Regions from separate parts of the Kitasatospora sp. NPDC086791 genome, predicted to be linked through region 1. Evidence: riboswitches for the same ligand, from Rfam matches in the RefSeq annotation. Region 1 holds a riboswitch; each other region holds the start of a gene.
What was found. Region 1 has a riboswitch for cyclic di-AMP ahead of AB0Q99_RS06140 (glycoside hydrolase family 16 protein). Riboswitches for the same ligand answer to the same signal wherever they lie in the genome.
Positions count from the first base shown of each region.

Region 2: another riboswitch for cyclic di-AMP. It lies ahead of AB0Q99_RS20495 (LysM peptidoglycan-binding domain-containing M23 family metallopeptidase); the one in region 1 lies ahead of AB0Q99_RS06140 (glycoside hydrolase family 16 protein).
Region 3: another riboswitch for cyclic di-AMP. It lies ahead of AB0Q99_RS09445 (NlpC/P60 family protein); the one in region 1 lies ahead of AB0Q99_RS06140 (glycoside hydrolase family 16 protein).
Region 4: another riboswitch for cyclic di-AMP. It lies ahead of AB0Q99_RS33430 (transglycosylase family protein); the one in region 1 lies ahead of AB0Q99_RS06140 (glycoside hydrolase family 16 protein).

Region 1 is NZ_JBFBOC010000002.1:497,505-502,640, reverse strand. It holds gene AB0Q99_RS06150 (IclR family transcriptional regulator) at 1-456, shown strand, start outside; gene AB0Q99_RS06145 (hypothetical protein) at 658-1,311, shown strand; gene AB0Q99_RS06140 (glycoside hydrolase family 16 protein) at 1,414-2,742, opposite strand; cyclic di-AMP (ydaO/yuaA leader) riboswitch at 2,744-2,873, opposite strand; gene AB0Q99_RS06135 (phenolic acid decarboxylase) at 3,274-3,603, shown strand; gene AB0Q99_RS06130 (alpha/beta hydrolase-fold protein) at 3,723-4,865, opposite strand.
Region 2 is NZ_JBFBOC010000014.1:116,072-121,207, forward strand. It holds gene AB0Q99_RS20480 (IclR family transcriptional regulator) at 1-144, shown strand, start outside; gene AB0Q99_RS20485 (RidA family protein) at 213-641, shown strand; gene AB0Q99_RS20490 (DUF2470 domain-containing protein) at 772-1,491, shown strand; gene AB0Q99_RS20495 (LysM peptidoglycan-binding domain-containing M23 family metallopeptidase) at 1,741-2,751, opposite strand; cyclic di-AMP (ydaO/yuaA leader) riboswitch at 2,754-2,934, opposite strand; gene AB0Q99_RS20500 (MFS transporter) at 3,247-4,782, shown strand; gene purB (adenylosuccinate lyase) at 4,927-5,136, opposite strand, start outside.
Region 3 is NZ_JBFBOC010000004.1:105,473-110,608, forward strand. It holds gene AB0Q99_RS09435 (NYN domain-containing protein) at 1-1,285, shown strand, start outside; gene AB0Q99_RS09440 (NlpC/P60 family protein) at 1,485-2,522, shown strand; cyclic di-AMP (ydaO/yuaA leader) riboswitch at 2,861-3,014, shown strand; gene AB0Q99_RS09445 (NlpC/P60 family protein) at 3,025-4,146, shown strand; gene AB0Q99_RS09450 (NlpC/P60 family protein) at 4,373-5,136, shown strand, end outside.
Region 4 is NZ_JBFBOC010000052.1:6,673-11,808, reverse strand. It holds gene AB0Q99_RS33440 (SDR family NAD(P)-dependent oxidoreductase) at 54-479, opposite strand; gene AB0Q99_RS33435 (cytochrome P450) at 745-2,061, shown strand; cyclic di-AMP (ydaO/yuaA leader) riboswitch at 2,304-2,471, shown strand; gene AB0Q99_RS33430 (transglycosylase family protein) at 2,473-3,279, shown strand; gene eno (phosphopyruvate hydratase) at 3,551-4,840, shown strand; gene AB0Q99_RS33420 (septum formation initiator family protein) at 4,999-5,136, shown strand, end outside.

The sequences.
Region 1 (5,136 bases):
CTGGCGGTGCTGGAGGGCGGCGAGGTGGTGTACGTCGGGCAGGTGCAGTCGCGTCGTTCGATGCGGATGTTCACCGAGGTCGGCCGGCGGGTGCAGCCGCACTGCACCGGCGTCGGAAAGGCGCTGCTCGCCCAGCTCCCCGAGGACGAGGCGCGCGCCGTCCTCGGCCCCAACCCGCTGCCGGCGCACACCGAGTACACCGTCACCGACCCGCGGGAGCTGATGCGCCAGCTCGCCGAGGCGCGCGAGCGCGGCTACGTGGTCGACGACCAGGAGCAGGAGATCGGCGTCCGCTGCATCGCGCTGGCCGTCCCGGGCGCGCCGACGCCCACCGCGCTCTCGGTCTCCGGGCCGGAGGCCCGCGTCCGGGCGCTGGAGGAACAGGCCGGGGCCGCCTCGCTGGTACCGGTGATGCACCAGATCGCCACCCGGCTGGGGCAGGTGCTCGCCCCCTGACCACCGCTGTCCGGTGCCCGGCGCCTGACGTCACATCAACTCCCTTCGCCGGCAGGACACGCTCCGGCCGACGCCGAACGTCCTCCGATCGGGCGAACGGCGGGCGGGGCGGATCCGGTCGCGACAGCCACTCGGCAACCCTGGTGCGGACGCGGCCCGCGACGGCGCGGGTCGCCGGAGCACGAGAGCAGGGTGTGCGGGATGAAGCACCAGGATGTACGGGGCGTCGCGAGGGACGGCACGGAACAGCACGGCGGCGTGAGGGGCGAGGACCGGGGCAGGAGGTTCGGCGGGGCCGGTCTGGTCGCGGCCGTGGCGGCGGGCTGCGCGGTGGCGGCACTGGCCACCGGCCCGTCCTGGGCGCTGCATCGGCCGGGGCCCCGCCCGGCGGTGGACGTCGTCGCGCCGGGCACGCCGGGCACGTCCGGCGCCCCCGAGGTGTCCACCCTGCCCGCCCTGGTCGCCGCGCCGTCCGACTCCGATCTGCAGGTGGTCCGGATCGACCCGGACCCGGCGCCGCCCGGCGGCAGCACGGTCGTCCACGGCTTCGTCGGCAACGGGGGCCCGGACACCACCGCCTCGCCGTTCACGGTCACCGTCGACCTGCCGCCGGGGGTCACGGCGACGGGACCGTACTTCCCCGCGGACTGCCAGGTGCTCCTGCTCGGCCGCCGGGTGCGCTGTGTCTTCGGGCCCGGCCTGAAAGAGGGTCGCAGCGCGACGGCGCTCGTCCGGGTGAATCTCTCCCCCACCCTGCCTTCGGGCGAGCGACTCCTCGGGGAGGTCTCGGTGCAGAGCCCGGACGACCGGCACCGGGGAAACAACCGGACGCCGTTCGAGATCACGGTCGAATAGAGCAGCAACGAGTTCCTGAAACGCGTCGTCCCATCGGGCGCCGGGCGCCGGTGAGCGGCTGCCGGTTCCCGGCGACCGGTGGGACGTGCTCCGCGTCGTCGGTTACCGGTAGACGCGGACGTAGTCGGCGGCCATGGTGATCGGGGCGGTCCCCTGCGGCGCGGGGTGGTACTGCCCCGCGCACACCGAGAGGTTGAGGATCAGGTAGGCCGACCAGTTGGCGCCGACGCCCTTGCCGTCCGAGAAGACCTTGACGCCGTTGACGTACCAGTCCACCGAGTCGGCGCCGTAGTAGGTGCCGATGGTCACCCACTGGTCCTTCGCGACGGCGCTCGCGTCGGTGTAGTACTTCGCGTTGCCGGGGTTGACGTGGTTGGTCAGCTCCAGCAGGTTCGGGTTGTCGGGGTGGTACTCGAAGGAGTCGACCTCCCCGTTGCCGTTCTTCCAGGTCCACAGGGCCGGCCACGCGCCGGTGCCGGCGGGCAGCTTGACCCGGGTCTCGGCGTAGTCGCCGGTCTTGACCTGGAAGCCCTCGCTGGAGCCCTCGGTGGTCAGGAAGCCGGTGTTCCAGGACTGCTTGCCGTTCTCCAGGGTCGGGCCGCCGGGGGTGGCGGTGAAGGTGGCGACCCCGTTGGCGACGCTGACGTTGTTCTTGTTCAGCCAGTCCAGCTTGTTGTCGTCCGGGTTGTGGTTCCCGTACTTGTACGAGGTGGTCTTGTCGCCGACCCAGCGCTGGCCCCAGGAGATCGCGCTGTTGAACTCGTCGGACCAGGTCAGCGACTTGCCGGCGACCGGGGAGGACGGCGCGGGAGTGGTAGGGGTCGCCGTGGCGCTCGGGGTCGGGGCGGGGGTCGCCGTGGGGGTCGGCGCCGGGGTCGGGGTCTTGGTGGGCGCCGGGGTGGGCGTGGCCGTCGGGGTCGGGGTCTGGGTCGGGGCGGTGGCCGAGACCACCAGCTGCTGTGCGGGCAGGTTGTGCCAGACCCCGCCGAGGTCCTGCCAGAAGCCGAACTGGGAGTACGTCCCGGCGGGCAGGGTGCGCGCACCACTGGTGAAGTTCACCCCGCTCGGGCAGATCTGCACGTCGGAGGCGTTGCCGGGGAAGTCGAGGTTGGTGCCGCTCGCGTCGCGCACGCCCACGCCCACGGTCTTCGCGGTGAAGCAGGCCGAGGAGTGCAGGCCGAGCGAGGCGGTGGCGGCCTTGCCCGCGACCATGGTGGCGGGGCCGAGGCGGTCCTGGGTGACGGTCGGCGCGGGGGTGGTCGCGGTGGCGGTCGGCGCGGTGGCGGCCTGGGCGCCGGCGACGGCCGGCAGTCCGAGCAGGCCGGCGCCGCCGATGGCGAGCGCCCCGGTGGCGGCGAGGGCGGCGTTGCGGCCGCGGTGGGAGGGGCGGGCGTGACGCGGCGCGCGGCGCCGGGCAGCAGGCTGGGGCATGGGGTGACCTCTGCGACGCCTGCGAGGTTAGCTGTCGGGTTCGGGCTGCAGTTGCCCGGCCGCCGGTGGAACGGCTTCACCCCTAGCCTCGCCCCGTACGCGCGAGCGCACGGACCGGGCGCCTACCTCGGTTTCCCCGCTCCCGTCCGCTGTGGTGCTCGGTGGCCCGCCGGCGGGTGGACGGGACTCGGCGTCCCGGCGGCGGGGTCCGCGACGGCGGACGACCGTTGCAGGCTAGGCAGGCCGTCCGTGAACGGACAACTCCGCCGGACCGGTTGTCGTACAGCTCACAGCGGTGTCGATCAACGACGCTGGGTAGCGGCCGAGTTGATCACTTCACCCGGCCCGGCCGGATCCCGGCCGGGTGCCCGCGTGACGGTCGCACGCCTCGGCGGGTGGCACGGCGGCTGCCCCTGCCGTGGCAAAGATCTGACCGAGTGCGCCCCGTCGGATAAATTGGAGCTCCGACATTTTCCGCAGTGCACAAGACCCTCAAGACCACCAAGACCCGAAACGAGGAGCCGCCCCACCATGACCGCGTCCCCGCCCGCCTTCGCCGGCCGCACCTACGTCTTCCGGGCCGACAACGGCGCGGCCTTCCGCAACACCTACTCGGCCGACGGCACGCGGCTGCGCTGGGAGGGCCTCGGCGAGTCCGCGGGCCAGTGGGAGGACGTGCGACTGCACGTCGCCGAGGTCGCGCCGGAGATCTACTTCGTCAGCTGGACGGAGCAGAGCGGGATCACCGTCAGCCATGTGATGGACCTCAACAAGCTGACGGTACGGGCCTTCTGGACCTTCGAGGGCGAGGGCGGCCGGGTCGGGCAGCTGCACACGGGGACGCTGGAGCGGGTGGCCTGAACCGCGTGACGACCGAACCCCCGAGGCTGTGGCCCCGGGGGTTCGGTCTTTGGTCTTCGGTCTTTGGTCTTTGGTCTTTGGTCTGTGGTCTGTGGGCGTTCCGCCGGACAGCAGGACGATCAGGCGGTCGGGTTCGGCACCCTGAGGTGCTGGGACAGCCACTCCAGCGAGGACGGCAGCAGCGCGCTCCAGGTCTCGAAGTTGTGGCCGCCCTTTTCGAGCATGCTGTAGGAGACCTTCATCGGGCTCCGCGCCGCGTCCACGAAGGCCTCGGTCTCCCGCCGGTAGTCGCCGTCGCCCCTCTTGGTGCCGGCCAGCAGCACCGACACGTTCGGCTGCGGCAGGTTCTTCAGCCGCCACACCAGGTTGGCCTCGTCCCGACGCTGCCTGCTGCCGCCGAACAGGTCGCCGGTGGTCGGGTCGTCGGCGGCGTCGTAGTAGGCGGAGAGGGCGACGGCGGTCGGGAAGACGTCCGGGTGGCGCATGGCCAGCTTGAGCGCGCAGTAGCCGCCGGTCGAGTTGCCCATGAAGGCCCAGGCCTGCGGGTCGGACGAGACCCGGAAGCTGGCCTGGATCGCCGAGGGCACGTCCTTGGTGAAGTACGTGTCGGACTGCGGGCCGTTCGGGATGTCCTCGCACTCGGTGTCCTGCGGCAGCGCGGGCGAGGGGCGCACCAGGACCATGACGGTCGGCTGCATCCGGCCCTCCTGCAGCAGCTTGAGCGCCGCGCCCGGGTAGTTGAACCGGGTGATCAGGTTCTCGGCGATCCCGGGGAAACCGGTGCTGACGATCACGGCGGGGAACTGCTTCTGCGCGTACTCCGGCTGGAAGTACTGCGGGGGCAGGTAGACGTAGCCCTCGGTGGAGAGCCGGCTGACCGCGCCGTCGATCCGGACCTTGCGGATCTCGCCCGACTGACTGGGCTCACGGCCCATCGCGCCGCCGCCCTTGACCGAGGCGTGGCCGATCGTCTCCACCAGGAGGCGTCCGGAGGCGTCCGCCTTGTTGTGGATCACCACCGGGCCGGCGTCACCGGTGCCCAGCAGGTCGTCCCAACTGCTGTAGAAGGCGAAGTAGCTGTTCGCCACCAGGCCGAGCGCCGCGAGCACCGCGAGCTGGGTGGCGAGCAGCGCGCCGATCCGGCCGAGCACCGCCTGCCAGGTCTTCCTCGCCAGCCTGGGCCACAGCCAGACCGTTCCCCCCATCACCACGACGGCGATCAATACGGTCAGCGCCAGCACCTTGTGGCTCGTCAGACCCATGTCCTACTTGCTCCCACGCCTCGAACTCCAGTCCCCTCCGCTGGGGACATCCGAGGAGGTCACCCCGGTTCCCCCGCCGGGGCGCGAGGACCAACCCTAGCGGTAGCTGGGAGAAGGCTGGTGATCGCTGGGAGGTCACGGGGAACAGGTGACAGGTTTCAGCTGTCAGAGTTCAGAGTTCAGATAACAGATTTCGAAATCTGTTATGTGAACTTTGAACTCTGAACTCTGAGGTCGCGCCGGAGTGGCCAGTCGGCGGGCGTGAGGGTTC
Region 2 (5,136 bases), on a different contig from region 1:
GCCAGCGGCCGGGTCGTCGCCGCCGCCTCCATCTCCGTTCCGGACGTCGTCCTCCCGTACGAGCAGGTGCTGGACCTCCTCCCGCAGCTGCTCGCCACCGCCCGCGCCGTCTCGGCCGACTGCGGCCGCCCCGACCACCGCTGACGAACCGTCACGATTCGTCGCGAACCCCTACGAACCATTACGAACTGTCACGAGCCCCAAGGAGCCCCATGTCCTCCGAGCACCCCCCGATCGGCGCGAAGGTCGAGATCCGCACCGACGGCGCCCCGGCCCCGGCCTGGATGTTCTCCCAGGGCGTCCGCAAGGGCCCGATCCTGCAGGTCTCCGGCCAGGGCCCGCAGGACCCGGCGACCGGCGAGTACCTCCACCACGGCGACGTGAAGGCGCAGACCCGGCGCACCCTGGAGAACGTCAAGGCCATCATCGAGGCCGGCGGCGCCACCGTCGAGGACGTGGTGATGTTCCGCGTCTACCTCACCAAGCGGGCCGATTTCCCGCTGATGAACGAGGTCTACGCCGAGTTCATCGAGGAGAACATCGAGCCCGGCGGCGTGAAGCCCTGCCGCACCACCATCTTCGCCGAGCTCCCGCAGGAGCCGATGCTGGTCGAGATCGACGCCCAGGCCGTCGTCGCCTGACGCCACCCACATCCGCCACCCCGGAGGGCCCGGACCCGCGTCCGGGCCCTCCGGCACGTCCCGACGCCCGCTTGCCGAACCCTCGCACGAACATTAGGTTAGGCTCACCTAACCAACTGGAGGTCCGCCCATGAGCCTGCCCACCGGCGACACCGAGGTCCCCGAGCCCAGCACCGCCGAACGGATCCGGAGCCTGCTCAGCACGACCTCCTCGCTCGCCGTCCGCGCCCTGGGCGAACACCACGACCTGGACACCCCGGTCTCCGTCCACGGCTCCCGCCTGCGGATGCGCGCCCCGCTGGACGCCCCGCTCACCGTGGCCGCCGCCCACGCCACCGAGGGCCTCGCCGTCGTCCTCGACGTCACCGACGTCTCCCCGGTCGCCGTTCGGGACCGCGTCCGCGCCCGGCTCACCCTGGCCGGCCGACTGCACCTGGCCCACCTCGCCGACGACGGCCTCAGCGTCCACCTGCGCGTCGACGTCGCCCACGCCGTCCTCGCCACCCCGTACGGCACCGGCGCGGTCACCGCCGAGGACCTCGCCCGCGCCACCCCCGACCCGATGGCCCGCCACGAGGCCGCGATGCTCACCCACTTCGCCGACGACCACGCCGACGCGGTCGAGGCCCTCACCCGCCTCCTCGACCCGCCGCTGCTCGCCCGGAACCCGGACGTCCGTCCGCTCGCCCTGGACCGCCACGGCCTGGTGCTGCGCCTGGACCACCCCGACGGCCACCGCGACGTCCGCCTGGTCTTCCCCGAACCGGCCGGCGACACCGAGGACTTCGGGCACCGGATGCACGACCTGTTGACCGCCGCCCACTACGGCCTGCCGGCCCACCGCGGCTGACCCGACACACCCCACCACCTCCACCACCCCCGCCACCCCACCGCCCCGCTCCCCGGAAACGGCAGCGGCCGGCCCGGCTCGCGAGGGAGGTGATTCCCGCGAGCCGGGCCGGCCTGGGCGTGTCCCGCGCCCATGTCCACTGCACGGCGATCACCCGGTCGAGCGGTCACCCGACATGACCATCCCGGAGGATCGATTCGCTCCGCGGCAGCGGTGGTTCCTGAAACCCTGGACCTGATCCCCGGAGGGTCAGAGCGCGACGCCGTGCGCGCGCAGGTAGGCGACCGGGTCGATGTCCGAGCCGTACTCCGAGCCGGTGCGGATCTCGAAGTGCAGGTGCGGGCCGGTCACGTTGCCGGTGGCGCCGGAGAGGCCGATCTGCTGGCCGACGGTGACGGTCTGACCGATCTTCACACCGATCACGGAGAGGTGCGCGTACTCGGCGTAGTGACCGTCGGCGAGCTTGATCTCGACCTCGTTGCCGTAGGCACCGCCGTTGCCGGCCTTGACCACGACACCGTTGGCGACGGCGCGCAGCGGGGTGCCGGTGGAGGCCACGAAGTCCTGGCCGGTGTGGTGGCCGGAGGCCCACATCGAGCCGGCCACGCCGTAGGCGGTGCCGAGCTTCGGGTTGGCCAGCGGCGCGACGAAGCCGGAGGTGGCGGCGACCGGAGCGGCGGTCACGGCCGAAGCCGGAGCGGCGGTCTGAACCTGGGTCTGCACCGGGGCGGCCGGCTTGGCGGCCACGGTCTTGACCTGGGCCTGCGGCTTGGCGGCGACAGCCGGAGCGGCCGGCTTGGCCGGGGCAGCCGGGGCAGCCGGGGCAGCCGGGGCAGTGTCCGCGGCCGGCGCCGCGGCGTGGCCGGCGAAGGTGAGGTGCTGGCCCGGGAAGATCAGGTTCGGGTTGGCGCCGACGACCGAGCGGTTCTGCTCGTACAACGCGTGCCAGCCGCCCTCGACGTGCTTGGCGACGGCGATCTTGGACAGGGTGTCACCGCTGACGACGCGGTAGCTCTCGGACGTGGCGGCCGCGGCGGCCGGAGCGGCCTGCGCGGCCGGCTTGGCGTCAGCGGCACCAGCGGTACCGGCGGTGACGGCGGCAGCAGCCGCGGCGGGCGCGGCCGGGGCGGCCGGAGCGGTGTGCGCCTGGGCGCTCATCGCGGTCACGAGCGGAAGGGCGAAGGAGACACCGGTGACGGCGGTGGCGATGCCGATGCGGGCGGCGCGGGGCAGGGCGATACGACGAGCCTGAGCAGGCATGGAAGTTTCCTCTCCGACGCCTGCGAGGTGAGCTGTCGGGTTCGGGCTGGAGTTGCCCGGCCGCATGCGCGGCTTCACCCCAAGCCGGTCCTGGACGCCCGCGCCCTGAGGCGCGAACTCCGGTCCGGCGACTTACCTGTGGGTCCCCCGCTCCTGCCGTACAGAGTTCAGTTCGAACCACCGGGCAGCGGCAGGACTTGGCGTTCCACCCGGTGGATCCGTCCGGACTGGCCGGGCGGTCGCTGAACTAAAACCCATCCGTTCAGGTGAAGCAATGTCGATCTCTTGAACCCGCAACGACCCCCGGAAGTCCGGTGACCCTCCGAATGGACCACGGCACGGTGTGTACACAATCCATTCACCCCGCGCCACTGATCCACGACCCTGCGCCGAAGTCGGCCACGCCACGCGGTCGCCCGCTCACGCAGCGCCCGCCACCGACACACCCGCCGGTGACCCTTGTCACGTGCGCCCCGCGGGGCGCAGGATCGGGCCGTGGCCACCTCCGAGGCCGGCACCCTGCGCCTGAGCACCGCGCAGGGTCGCTGGGTACTACTGGCGACGGTGCTCGGCTCCAGCATGGCGATGCTCGACGGCACCGTGGTGAACGTCGCCCTGCCCCGGATCGGCGCCGACCTCGGCGCCTCCCTGGCGTCCCTGCAATGGACGCTGAACTCCTATCTACTCACCCTGGCGGGCCTGATCCTGCTCGGCGGCGCGCTCGGCGACCGGTACGGCAGGCGCCGGGTCTTCCTGATCGGCGTGGTCTGGTTCGCCGTCGCCTCCGCGGCCTGCGCCGTCGCGCCGACCATCCAGGTGCTGATCGCCGCCCGCGCCGTCCAGGGCATCGGCGGGGCGCTGCTCACTCCCGGCTCACTCGCCATGCTCCAGGCGGTCTTCCACCCTGACGACCGTTCGGCGGCGGTCGGCCTGTGGTCCGGCCTCGGCGGGGTGTCGGCCGCGGTCGGCCCCTTCCTCGGCGGCTGGCTGGTCGACGGCCCCGGCTGGCGCTGGATCTTCCTGCTGAACCTGCCGCTCGCCGCGGCCGTGATCGCGGTCGCCACCCGGTCCGTACCGGAGAGCCGGGACGAGAGCGCCTCCGGCCGCTTCGACGTGCTCGGCGCGGTGCTCGCCGCGCTCGCCCTCGGCGCGATCACCTACGCCCTGACCGCCGCCGGCGAGGGCGTGTCCGCCACGGTCTGGGCGACCGGGGTGATCGGCGTGCTGCTCGGCGCCGCCTTCGTGGCCGTCGAACGCCGCACGCCCGAACCGATGCTGCCGCTCGGCCTGTTCTCCTCCCGGCTGTTCACCTCCGTGAACCTGGTCACCCTCTGCGTGTACGCGGCGTTCAGCGGCGTCTTCTTCCTCCTGGTGGTGCAGCTGCAGATCGTCGCCGGGTTCTCGCCGCTGCTCTCCGGCTTCGCACTGGTGCCGATCACGGTGCTGATGCTGGCGCTGTCGGCGCGCGCGGGGCGTCTCGGGAAGCGGATCGGCCCGCGGATCCCGCTCACCGTCGGCCCGCTGGTGTGCGCCGCCGGGGTGCTGCTGATGCTGCGCATCGGCCCGGACTCCTCGTACTGGACGGACGTGCTGCCCGCCGTCACGGTGATGGGCTGCGGGATGACCCTGCTGGTCGCCCCGCTGACGGCCACCGTGCTGGCCGCCGTCGAGGTCCGCCACGCGGGCATCGCGAGCGGGGTCAACAACGCCGCCGCCCGCGCGGCCGGTCTGCTCGCGGTGGCCGCCCTCCCGGCGCTGGCCGGGCTGAGCGGCGACGCCTACCGGGTGCCGGCCGCGGTCGACTCCGCCTTCCACACCGCCATGCTGATCTGCGCGGGCCTGCTGGCCGGCGGCGGGCTGATCGCCTTCGCCACCGTCCGGGGCAATGTGCTCGCCCCCGAGGACCACCCGGTGGCCGAGCCGAACTGCGAGTGGATCTGCGGCACCACCCCGCCGCTCGACCCGGGCCACGTCCACACGCACGAGGGCCCCGCCACCGGTCCGGCGGCGGGGCCCTCGCCCGAAAGCTGACACCACGTCAACTCGACTGCGCTTCAGGGAATGCACATCGCACAATGCTCACCACGGGACGCGCGTCAGGCGAAGCGCGTCAGGCGAAGCGCAGCAGGCGAAGCGCAGCAGGCGATCCGCACCCGAGCGCGCGGCTCGCCGAGATCAGAGGATGTCGGCGGGCGCGTACTTGGCGGCCTCCGGGTAGGCGGCCGCGACGGTCTCCACCTGACGGACCACCTCGGCGACCTGGGCGCCGGCCGCACCGGTGAAGGAGAGCTTGTCGGCCAGCAGCGCGTCCAGCGCGGCCCGGTCAAGCGGGATCCGCTCGTCGGCGGCCAGGCGGTCCAGCAGCTCGTTCTCCCGGGCGCCCGC
Region 3 (5,136 bases), on a different contig from region 1:
CGAGGGCGTGCGCCGGCGGGTGGTCGGGCTGGCCTCGGACGCGCTGGGCGGACTGCCGCCGGGTGAGCTCCCGCAGAGCCTGCGTCAGTACGTGAAGTTCACCCCCGCGCGGCGGGCGAAGTACGCGGCCACCGCGCTGGCGGCCGCGCTGGAGGCGGAGCCGGCCTTCCGGGTGCGGATAGCGGAGCGGCTGCGGCTGGGGCAGCCGGACCTGGTGCGGGCGCTGGAGTCGGGCAGTGTCCCCGGCGCCGCCGATCCGATGGACGTCGCGGCCGCCGCCTACCTGGTGCGCTCGGCGGGCTGGAGCCGGCTGGTCGCCGAGGCGGGCGAGGAGGCCGAGCGGGCCGGTGCCGAGGACGCGGCCGCCGAGGCCTCCCGGCTGGTGGAGAAGCTGCAGGCGGAGCTGGCCGAGGTGCGGGCCGCGGCGCGGGCGGACCTGGAGCGGCAGCGCGCGGAGTCCGAGGCCGTCCGACGGGAGGCCGAGTCGCTGCGCAAGAAGGTGCGGTCGCTGGAGAGCGACACCCGCCGGGCGCAGGCGGAGACCCGCCGGGTCTCCGGGGAGCTGGAGGCCCTGAAGGCCCAGGGCGCGGCCGAGCGCGGCGCGGCCGAGACCGAGGCGCGCCGGCTCAAGCACCGGGTCTCCGAGCTGGAGACCGCGGCCGAGCAGGGCCGCCGCTCGGCCCGCGAGGGGCGCAGCGTCGAGGACATGCGGCTGCGGCTGCTGCTGGACACCGTGCTGCAGTCGGCCCAGGGGCTGCAGCGGGAGCTGGCGCTGCCGGTCTCCCAGATCCGCCCGGCGGATCTGGTGGAGGCGGTGGTGCCGGGGTCGGCCTCGCCGCACGACGTGGCGCGGCGCGGCCTGGCCGAGGACGACCCGGCGCTGCTGGACCAGCTGCTGGCGATCCCGCAGGTGCACCTGGTGGTGGACGGCTACAACGTGACCAAGACCGGCTACCCGACGCTGCCGCTGGAGCAGCAGCGGATCCGGCTGCTGGGCGGGCTGGCGATGCTGGCGCAGCGCACGCAGGCGGAGGTCACCTGTGTGTTCGACGGGCAGGACCTGGACGTTCCGGTGATGATGGCGCCGCCGCGCGGGGTCCGGGTGCGGTTCAGCCGGACCGGGGAGACCGCGGACGAGCTGATCCGCCGTCTGGTGCGGGCCGAGCCGCAGGGCCGTCCGGTGGTGGTGGTGTCCGCCGACCGGGAGGTCGCGGAGGGCGTGCGGAAGGCGGGCGCGCGCCCGGTGGCCTCGGTGCTGCTGCTGAACCGGCTGGCCCGGCCCTGAGTCCGGGCCGGGCGGATGACGCCTGGTCAGCGCCGGTCGCGCGGCGGTGTGTGGGTCCGGTGGAGTCGATGGGGGAAACGGAGTTCACGCCTTCGGGGGAGTGGCAAAACGGGTAGATCCGCACTAGGGTCTGGCGTCAAACCTATTTTCCGGATTCTCATCCGATCGGGTGAGTCCGTTGGAAGAAGGAGCCGGTCTCTTGGCCTCCCACCGCCGTCCCAAGCAGCCGAGCCGCGCGCGGGTCTCCGTGCTCACCGCTGCCGCGGCGACCGCGGTCGCCCTCTCCGCCCAGGTGGCCGCGCACGCCGCGCCGCAGCCGAACAAGACGGACGTGAAGGCGCAGATCGACCAGCTCCAGGAGGAGCAGGAGCAGGCGGCGGAGAAGTACAACGGCGCCAAGGAGCGGGCCGACCAGCTGCGCAAGCAGGCCGACCAGCTGCAGGACCAGGTGGCCCGCGGCCAGGAGCAGATGACGCAGCTGCAGGGCGGTCTGGCCCAGGTCGCGGGGGAGCAGTACCGCACCAACGGCATCGACCCCTCGGTCCAGCTGATGCTCTCCTCCGACCCGTCCGGCTACCTGCAGAAGGCGTCCACCGTCGAGCAGGCCAGCGCCAGCCAGGCCGAGGCGCTCAAGGCGCTGCTGGACCAGCAGCGCCGGCTGGACCAGGAGAAGGCCGAGGCGGCCGCCGTGCTGGCCTCGCTCGACACCACCACCAAGGACCTGAACCAGGCCAAGGCGGACGTCAACGCCAAGCTGAAGGACGCCCAGGACCTGCTGAACTCGCTCAGCGCCTCCGACCGCGCCGCGCTGAAGGCCCAGCAGGCGCAGGACGACCGGGCCTCGCGCGGCAGCGACCGGGTCGACCTGAGCAACCTGCCGCCGGCCAGCGGCTACGCGGCGGTGGCCGTGGCCAAGGCGATGAGCAAGCAGGGTTCGCCGTACGTCTGGGGCGCCACCGGGCCGGGCACCTTCGACTGCTCCGGCCTGATGCTCTGGGCGTACGGCCAGGCGGGCGTCTCGCTGCCGCGCACCTCGCAGGAGCAGGGCCACTACGGCACCGCGGTGCCCGGGCTGGCCGCGGCGCAGCCCGGCGACCTCGTCATCTACGGCGGCGACATGCACCACGTCGGGATGTACATCGGCAACGGCATGGTGGTCCACGCGCCGCACACCGGTGACGTGGTGAAGGTGATGAAGGCCGACGCGATGCCGATCAACACCATCCGCCGGGTCTGACGGCCCGACACGCCGGAGAGGTTCGTCCGGGCCGTGTGATCCGCACCACCCTCGTACCGGGGGTGGTGTTCGGGTTTTCGAGCGTTTCGCGACCAGTCGGTGAGATCTGATCAGCCTTGCGTGCGGCGGCGATCACCATCGGTCATTTTCACAAAAGAACTTGGGTAATCTTCCGTCTTTTTTCTGACAAGGATTTGAACCGATCACGGTTCAGTTACTAGGGTCATGCCCCAGACCACTGCAGTGTCGATCACCCAGCCAGGGTGGCGGTGGTGGTCACCGCCGAGTTCGCGAGGCAGCGGGGCAGGTCGGAACGACTGCCCGACAGGGGAGCCCAGTAACCGCGGGCGCTGCGGAGCGGAGCCGGGGAACCACGTTCCTCCGGGGTGAATCGGCGCCAGGTCGGCCGGTGGAACGGCCGTGAGGCGTCGTAGGGCATCCTTCCGGCCCGAACCCGTCAGCTCACCCGGTAGGCGGACGTAGGAAGAAGGAGTCCGCCTTCGTGGCGTCCCATCGTCGTCCCAAGCCCGCAGGCCGCACCCGGGTCTCGATCATGACCGGTGTCGCCGCCGCAGCCGTCGCCCTCTCCGCGCAGTCCGGCGCGCACGCCGACCCGCAGCCGACCAAGGACCAGGTCAAGGCGCAGGTCGACCAGCTCAACGAGCAGGCCGAGGTGGCGACCGAGCAGTACAACGCCGCCCAGGAGAAGCAGCAGGAGCTGGAGAAGCAGGTCTCGGGCCTGCAGGACCAGGTGGCCCGTCAGCAGGCGCAGGTGACCGACCTGCAGGGCGGCCTCGCCCAGATCGCCGGGGAGCAGTACCGCAACGGCGGCATATCCCCGACCGTCCAGCTGATGTTCTCGTCCAGCCCGGACAACTTCCTCTCCCAGGCCGGCACGCTCAACCAGGCCGGTGACACCCAGAAGAACCAGCTGAAGCAGCTCCAGGAGCAGCAGCGCAAGCTTGACCAGGACCGCGCCGAGGCCCAGGGCAAGCTCGCCGAGCTGGAGTCCACCACCCAGCAGCTGAAGGCCTCCAAGGACGAGGTCCAGAACAAGCTGAAGGCCGCCCAGGACCTGCTCAACACGCTCACCGACCAGGAGCGCCAGGCGCTGCGCGCGGCCGAGGAGAAGGCCGCCGCCGACGCCAAGGCCCAGGCCGACGCCGCGAAGGCGCAGCAGCAGGCCGCCGACCGCGCCTCGCGCGACACCAGCCGCACCGACCTCTCCACGCCCTCGTCCACGCCGGCCGGCAAGCTGCCCTCCCCCGGCAGCTCGCGCGGTGCCGCCGCGCTGTCCGCCGCCGCCTCCAAGGTCGGCAGCCCGTACGTGTGGGGCGCCACCGGCCCGGGCTCCTTCGACTGCTCCGGCCTGATGGTCTGGGCGTTCAACCAGGTCGGCGTCTCGCTGCCGCGCACCTCGCAGGAGCAGGCGCACGCCGGCACCCGGATCGGCTCCGACCTGTCCCAGGCCCAGCCCGGCGACCTGTTGATCTTCTTCGGGGACGCCCACCACGTCGGCATCTACGCCGGCAACGGCCAGGTGCTGCACGCGCCCAAGCCGGGTGCCTCGGTCCGCTACGAGGCCGTCAGCAACATGCCGCTGAGCAGCATCGTGCGGGTCTGACCCGCCCTCGGCGCCTCCGGGCCCGGTCTTCCGCCACGGAAGGCCGGGCCTGCGGCTTTTCCGACGGGCCGACCTGATGTCCGATTACGGGTCAAATATTCGGGTCCGGAGGGGTTTGGACTCGCTTGCCCGGACTCGCTAACGTCTGCCACCGGACTCCCGCTCGACGACCGCCCGCACCGGGGCGGCGGCGGGGCCGCGCCGCCGGATTGGAGCCGTTGCCGCCATGCCCGTGCACCGCCGTTCCCACCTGCTCGCCCGGGCGCTGGTCCTGACGGCGGCCGCCACCACCGCGCTCGGCGTGGCGACCGGCGGCAGCGCCCAGGCTGCCCCCGGCAGTCCGGACCCGGCCGACCGCAAGGACGTCAAGGCGCAGGTCGAGCAGCTCTACGACGAGGCCGAGCAGGCGTCGGAGAAGTACAACGCGGCGCAGGAGACCCAGCGGCGCCTCCAGGGCGAGACGACGATCCTGCAGGGCGAGCTCGCCGTCGCCCAGGACCAGCTCAACGAGCTGCGCGGCGGCCTGGCGACCGTGGCCGGGGCCGAGTACCGCGGCGGCGGGATGACCCAGACCGCCCAGTTGATGCTGTCCCCCGACCCGGAGGGCTACCTCTCCCTGGCCCGGACCATGGGCCAGGCGGCGCAGCGGCAACAGGAGAGGCTGCACGAGCTGGTCACCCGCCAGCGCCGGCTCGACCAGCGGCGCACCGAGGCGACCGCCAAGCTCGCCGAGCTGGACGAGGCCCGCCGCTCGCTCGCCGACACCAAGCAGCAGATCCAGCAGCGGCTGGCCGCCGCGCAGAAGCTGCTCAACGGCCTGGGCAGCGGCGAACGGGCCAGGATGGCCGCCCAGGACGCCAGGGAGGCCGAGCAGCGCGCCACCCGCGGCACCGACCGGTTGGACCTCGGCTCCACCCCGCCCGCCTCCGAGCGCGGGGCGGCCGCGTTGGCCGCCGCGGTGCGGATGGTCGGATCGCCGTACGTCTACGG
Region 4 (5,136 bases), on a different contig from region 1:
CTCAAGCCGGAGTAGGACCCCAAGCCGGAGCCAGGGCCCGAAGGCCCGGGCGCTCAGGCCGCCTTGGCGGTGCTGTCGGCCGGGCACCGCTGCGGCGGGACGAGCTCACCGATGGCCTCGCCGACGAGGACGACGAGTTCGGCGAGCCGCTCCAGGTCGAGGTGGTCGGGCAGGTCGGCGAGGGAGATGATCCGCTCGCCGTCCGGGCCCGCGACGGCGAAGAGGTCGATCGGCCCGAGGTGCTTCTCCGCGGTGTCGACGAGGGCGGCGACGTCGCTGGGGCGGCGGATGTCGCCGGACACGCCGACCACGGGGCATCCCGTCCGGTCGAGCTCGGCGGCGAGGTCCTCGGCGATGCCGACGTGCTGGTCGGCGATCAGCATTCCGGCGGCGCCGGCCGCGGCGAACCGGCGGGCGAGGTCGGTGCCCGACCCGCCGTCGAGGACCGCGATGACGACGACTGACCCGCTGACCCGCATGGTCTGCTCCTCCCTGTGGACGACACCGCACCGGCGCCCACGCGTACTGCGGAGGATCGTAGGCACGTCCTGACCCTCCGCAACAGGGATTACCCCTCAGGTGACCAGACTCACGCCCGCCGTGCGGCCAAGAGCTGTCCAAGAGCTGTCCACGGACCGTCCACGGGTCGTCCACGGAGCGTTGGCGCGCCCGTCGCACGCCGTCGACGGAGGAGCCGCGCACCGTTGACGAAGGGGGCGCGCGCCCACCGGATACGGTCGACCCATGCCAGCTCAACCCGACCCCGCCGGGGCCCAGCCCGACCCCACCGCTCCGCAGCTGTTCACCTGGGAGTTCGCCGCCGACCCGTACCCCGCCTACGCCTGGCTGCGCGAGCACGCCCCGGTGCACCGCACCACGCTGCCGAGCGGCGTGGAGGCCTGGCTGGTGACCAGGTACGCGGACGCCCGGCAGGCGCTCGCGGACGGCCGGCTGTCGAAGAACCCGGCGCACCACAGCGAGCAGGCGCACCGCACCGGCCGGGTGGGCATTCCGGGGGAGCGGCAGGCGGACCTGATGACGCACCTGCTGAACATCGACCCGCCGGACCACACCCGGCTGCGCCGACTGGTGTCGAAGGCGTTCACCCCGCGCCGGGTGGCCGAGTTCGAGCCGCGGGTGCAGCAGCTCACCGACCGGCTGATCGACGGTTTCGCGCAGCGCGGTTCGGCGGACCTGATCCACGAGTTCGCCTTCCCGCTCCCCATCTACGCGATCTGTGACCTGCTGGGCGTGCCGGCCGAGGACCAGGACGACTTCCGCGACTGGGCCGGGATGATGATCCGGCACGGGGGCGGTCAACGCGGTGGTGTGGGGCGGGCGGTGAAGCGGATGCGGGCGTACCTGCTGGAGCTGATCCACCGCAAGCGGGCGGACCTCGGGGACGACCTGATCTCGGGTCTGATCCGGGCGAGCGACCACGGTGAGCACCTGACCGAGAACGAGGCCGCGGCGATGGCTTTCATCCTCCTCTTCGCGGGCTTCGAGACGACCGTGAACCTCATCGGCAACGGGACGTACGCGCTGCTGCGCGACCCGGAGCAGCGCCGGCTGCTGCAGGAGTCGGTGGCGCGCGGGGAGAGCGCGCTGCTGGAGACGGGGATCGAGGAACTCCTGCGCTACGACGGGCCGGTGGAGATGGCGACCTGGCGGTTCGCGACGCGGCCGCTGACCATCGGCGGGGTGGACATCCCGGTCGGCGATCCGGTGCTGGTGGTGCTGGCCGCCGCGGACCGCGATCCGGCCCGGTTCGCGGACGAGAACACCCTGGACCTGGCCCGGAAGGACAATCCCCACCTGGGGTTCGGGCACGGCATCCACTACTGCATCGGTGCCCCGCTGGCCCGCCTGGAGGGGCGTGCCGCGCTGGCCACGCTGCTTTCCCGGCTGCCGGATCTGCGGCTCGCGGAAAGCCCGGAGAATCTGCGCTGGCGCGGTGGCCTGATCATGCGTGGTCTGCGCGAACTTCCGGTCGAATTCAGTCCGGAGAGCCGCTCCCCGCACACGCCTCCGCACTCCCCTTATGCGCCTCCGACACACTGACACAAGGTGACGAAACGCCGGACGGCGCACTGACGGAGCGTCGCCCGATCGTCGTCGGGCGGGGTGTGAACAACCATCAACCCGGACATAGCGACTCGGTTGGTAGGCGATCGGGCACGCGCCGTAATTTCTGTGTGATATCGGTGATATGAGCTTGTGATTGGTCTGAGGATCTGTCTAGTCTCCCTGGAGTTCGCAGCTGCGGACCTCGTGCGCGGAACGCCGAATCCTGCCCGCCGCGCACGGGAAACCGACCAGACCCTGGGCAGGGGCGGGGGAACCAGGTTTGTTGCCGTCCCCACGGCTTGGGGTGAAGCCGCCCGAGCGGAATCGTTTCCGCGCACGGCGGCCGGGCCACCTCCCGGTCCGAACCCGACAGCTCACCTCGCAGGCGTGTGGAGAGGGACCTTCATGCTGTTCGTTGGATCTGGCCGTCACCGTCGTCGCACCCAGGCCGAGAAGGCCATCGCCGTCGCCGGTGTGGCCGGCGTCGGACTCGCGATGCCGCTCCTCACCGCCACCGGTGCCTCCGCCGCCCCCGCCTCCACCTGGGACTCCGTCGCCCAGTGCGAGAGCGGCGGCAACTGGAGCATCAACACCGGCAACGGCTTCTACGGCGGCCTGCAGTTCACCTCCAGCACGTGGAAGGCGTACGGCGGCACCGCGTTCGCGCCGCAGGCCAACCAGGCCAGCAAGGGCCAGCAGATCGCGATCGCCGAGAAGGTGCTCGCCTCGCAGGGCCCGGGCGCCTGGCCCGTGTGCTCCAAGAAGGCGGGGCTGAGCAAGGGCGGCGCCCCGGCCGCCGTCGACACCTCCTCGGACGCCAAGCCGCAGTCCGCCCCGCAGCAGCAGACGCCCAAGCGCCAGGCCCAGAAGCCGGCGGAGAAGCCGGTCCAGAACCCGGTGCAGAAGCCTGCCGAGAAGCCCGCCCAGAAGCAGGCCCCCAAGCACGCCGCGCCCGCGCAGGCCGAGAAGCCCGTCGACCAGGCGGCGCAGCAGTACGTCCCCAAGCACGCGGCCCCGCGCGCCGACCAGCCGGCGGCCCCGACCACGCAGACCGGCCACGACTACACCGTCCGCTCCGGTGACACCCTGTCGTCCATCGCCACCGCCCAGGGCGTGTCCGGCGGCTGGCACGCGCTCTACGACGGCAACCGCGGCACGGTCGGCGGCGACCCGGACCTGATCATGCCCGGCCAGGTCCTGCACCTCGGCTGAGCCCGTCCGCACCGGCCCCGGCGGTGTCCGGGGTGCGGAGAGGGGGTCGGCGCCGCCGGCCCCCTTCGTCCGCATTCGCCCGCCCCGGTGGGACAAGCTGGGACAAGCAGGTGAACTACCGGTGGGTAGTGGGGCCACACGCTGAGACGGGACCGAGGCCGACGTGGCCCCGGGAGCCCGGGCGGTTAGGCTCTGGTCCGTAACGACTCCGCAATCGTTCAGCCGGCAGCACCACCGCCGCCCGGACCCTGCTTCCGCAAGGAGATGCCTCGTGCCGTCCATCGATGTCGTCGTAGCCCGTGAGATCCTCGACTCGCGCGGCAACCCCACGGTCGAGGTCGAGGTCGGCCTCGACGACGGCAGCACGGGTCGTGCCGCTGTCCCGTCGGGTGCCTCCACCGGTGCCTTCGAGGCGCTGGAGCTGCGCGACGGTGACAAGAACCGCTACTTCGGCAAGGGCGTCGAGAAGGCCGTCCTGGCCGTCATCGAGCAGATCGGCCCGGAGCTGGTCGGCTACGACGCCACCGAGCAGCGCCTGATCGACCAGGCCATGCTGGACCTGGACGCCACCCCGGACAAGTCCTCGCTCGGCGCCAACGCCATCCTGGGCGTCTCGCTGGCCGTCGCGCACGCCGCCTCCGAGGCCAGCGACCTGCCGCTGTTCCGCTACCTGGGCGGCCCGAACGCGCACGTCCTGCCGGTCCCGATGATGAACATCCTCAACGGCGGCTCGCACGCGGACTCCAACGTCGACATCCAGGAGTTCATGATCGCCCCGATCGGCGCGGAGTCCTTCTCCGAGGCCGTCCGCTGGGGCGTCGAGGTCTACCACACCCTCAAGGGCGTGCTGAAGGAGCGCGGCCTGTCCACCGGCCTCGGCGACGAGGGCGGCTTCGCGCCGAACCTGGACAGCAACCGCGAGGCCCTGGACCTGATCACCGAGGCCATCCAGAAGGCCGGCTACGTGCCCGGCCGTGACATCGCGCTGGCCCTGGACGTCGCCGCCTCCGAGTTCTACAACGACGGCGCCTACCAGTTCGAGGGCAAGGCCCTGTCGGCCGCCGAGCTCATCGAGTACTACGCCGAGCTGGTCGCCGCCTACCCGCTGGTCTCCATCGAGGACCCGCTGGACGAGTCGGACTGGGACGGCTGGAAGGCCATGACCGTCAAGCTGGGCGACAAGGTCCAGCTGGTCGGCGACGACCTGTTCGTCACCAACCCGGCCCGCCTGGCCAAGGGCATCGAGACCGGCACCGCCAACGCGCTGCTGGTGAAGGTGAACCAGATCGGTTCGCTGACCGAGACCCTGGACGCCGTCGAGCTGGCCCAGCGCAACGGCTACCGCTGCATGATGTCGCACCGCTCCGGCGAGACCGAGGACGTCACCATCGCCGACCTGGCCGTCGCCACCAACTGCGGCCAGATCAAGACCGGCGCCCCGGCCCGCTCCGAGCGCGTCGCCAAGTACAACCAGCTGCTGCGCATCGAGGAGATCCTCGACGACGCCGCCGAGTACGCCGGCCGCGGCGCCTTCCCGCGCTTCCGCTCCGCGGACCAGTAAGCACGGCGTGCTCGTCGAGCCCGGCGAGCACGAGGGCCGGGACCGCGAGGTCGCGCCAGCCTGACCGGTGCCCCGCCGTTCACCCCGTAGGGTGGACGGCGGGGCACCGTCGCGACCAGGAGGGGATACGGGAGATGGCTGGCTGGAGGATCCCGGGCTTGGCGGCCCGGCCTCGGTTCACGAGCCGGGCGACCGTCCTCGTCCTGGTGCTCTGCTCACTGGTGGCGATCCTCGCGTACCCCACGCGGCAGTTCATCTCCCAGCGCGCCGAGATCTCCGCCCAGCGGGCGAAGGCC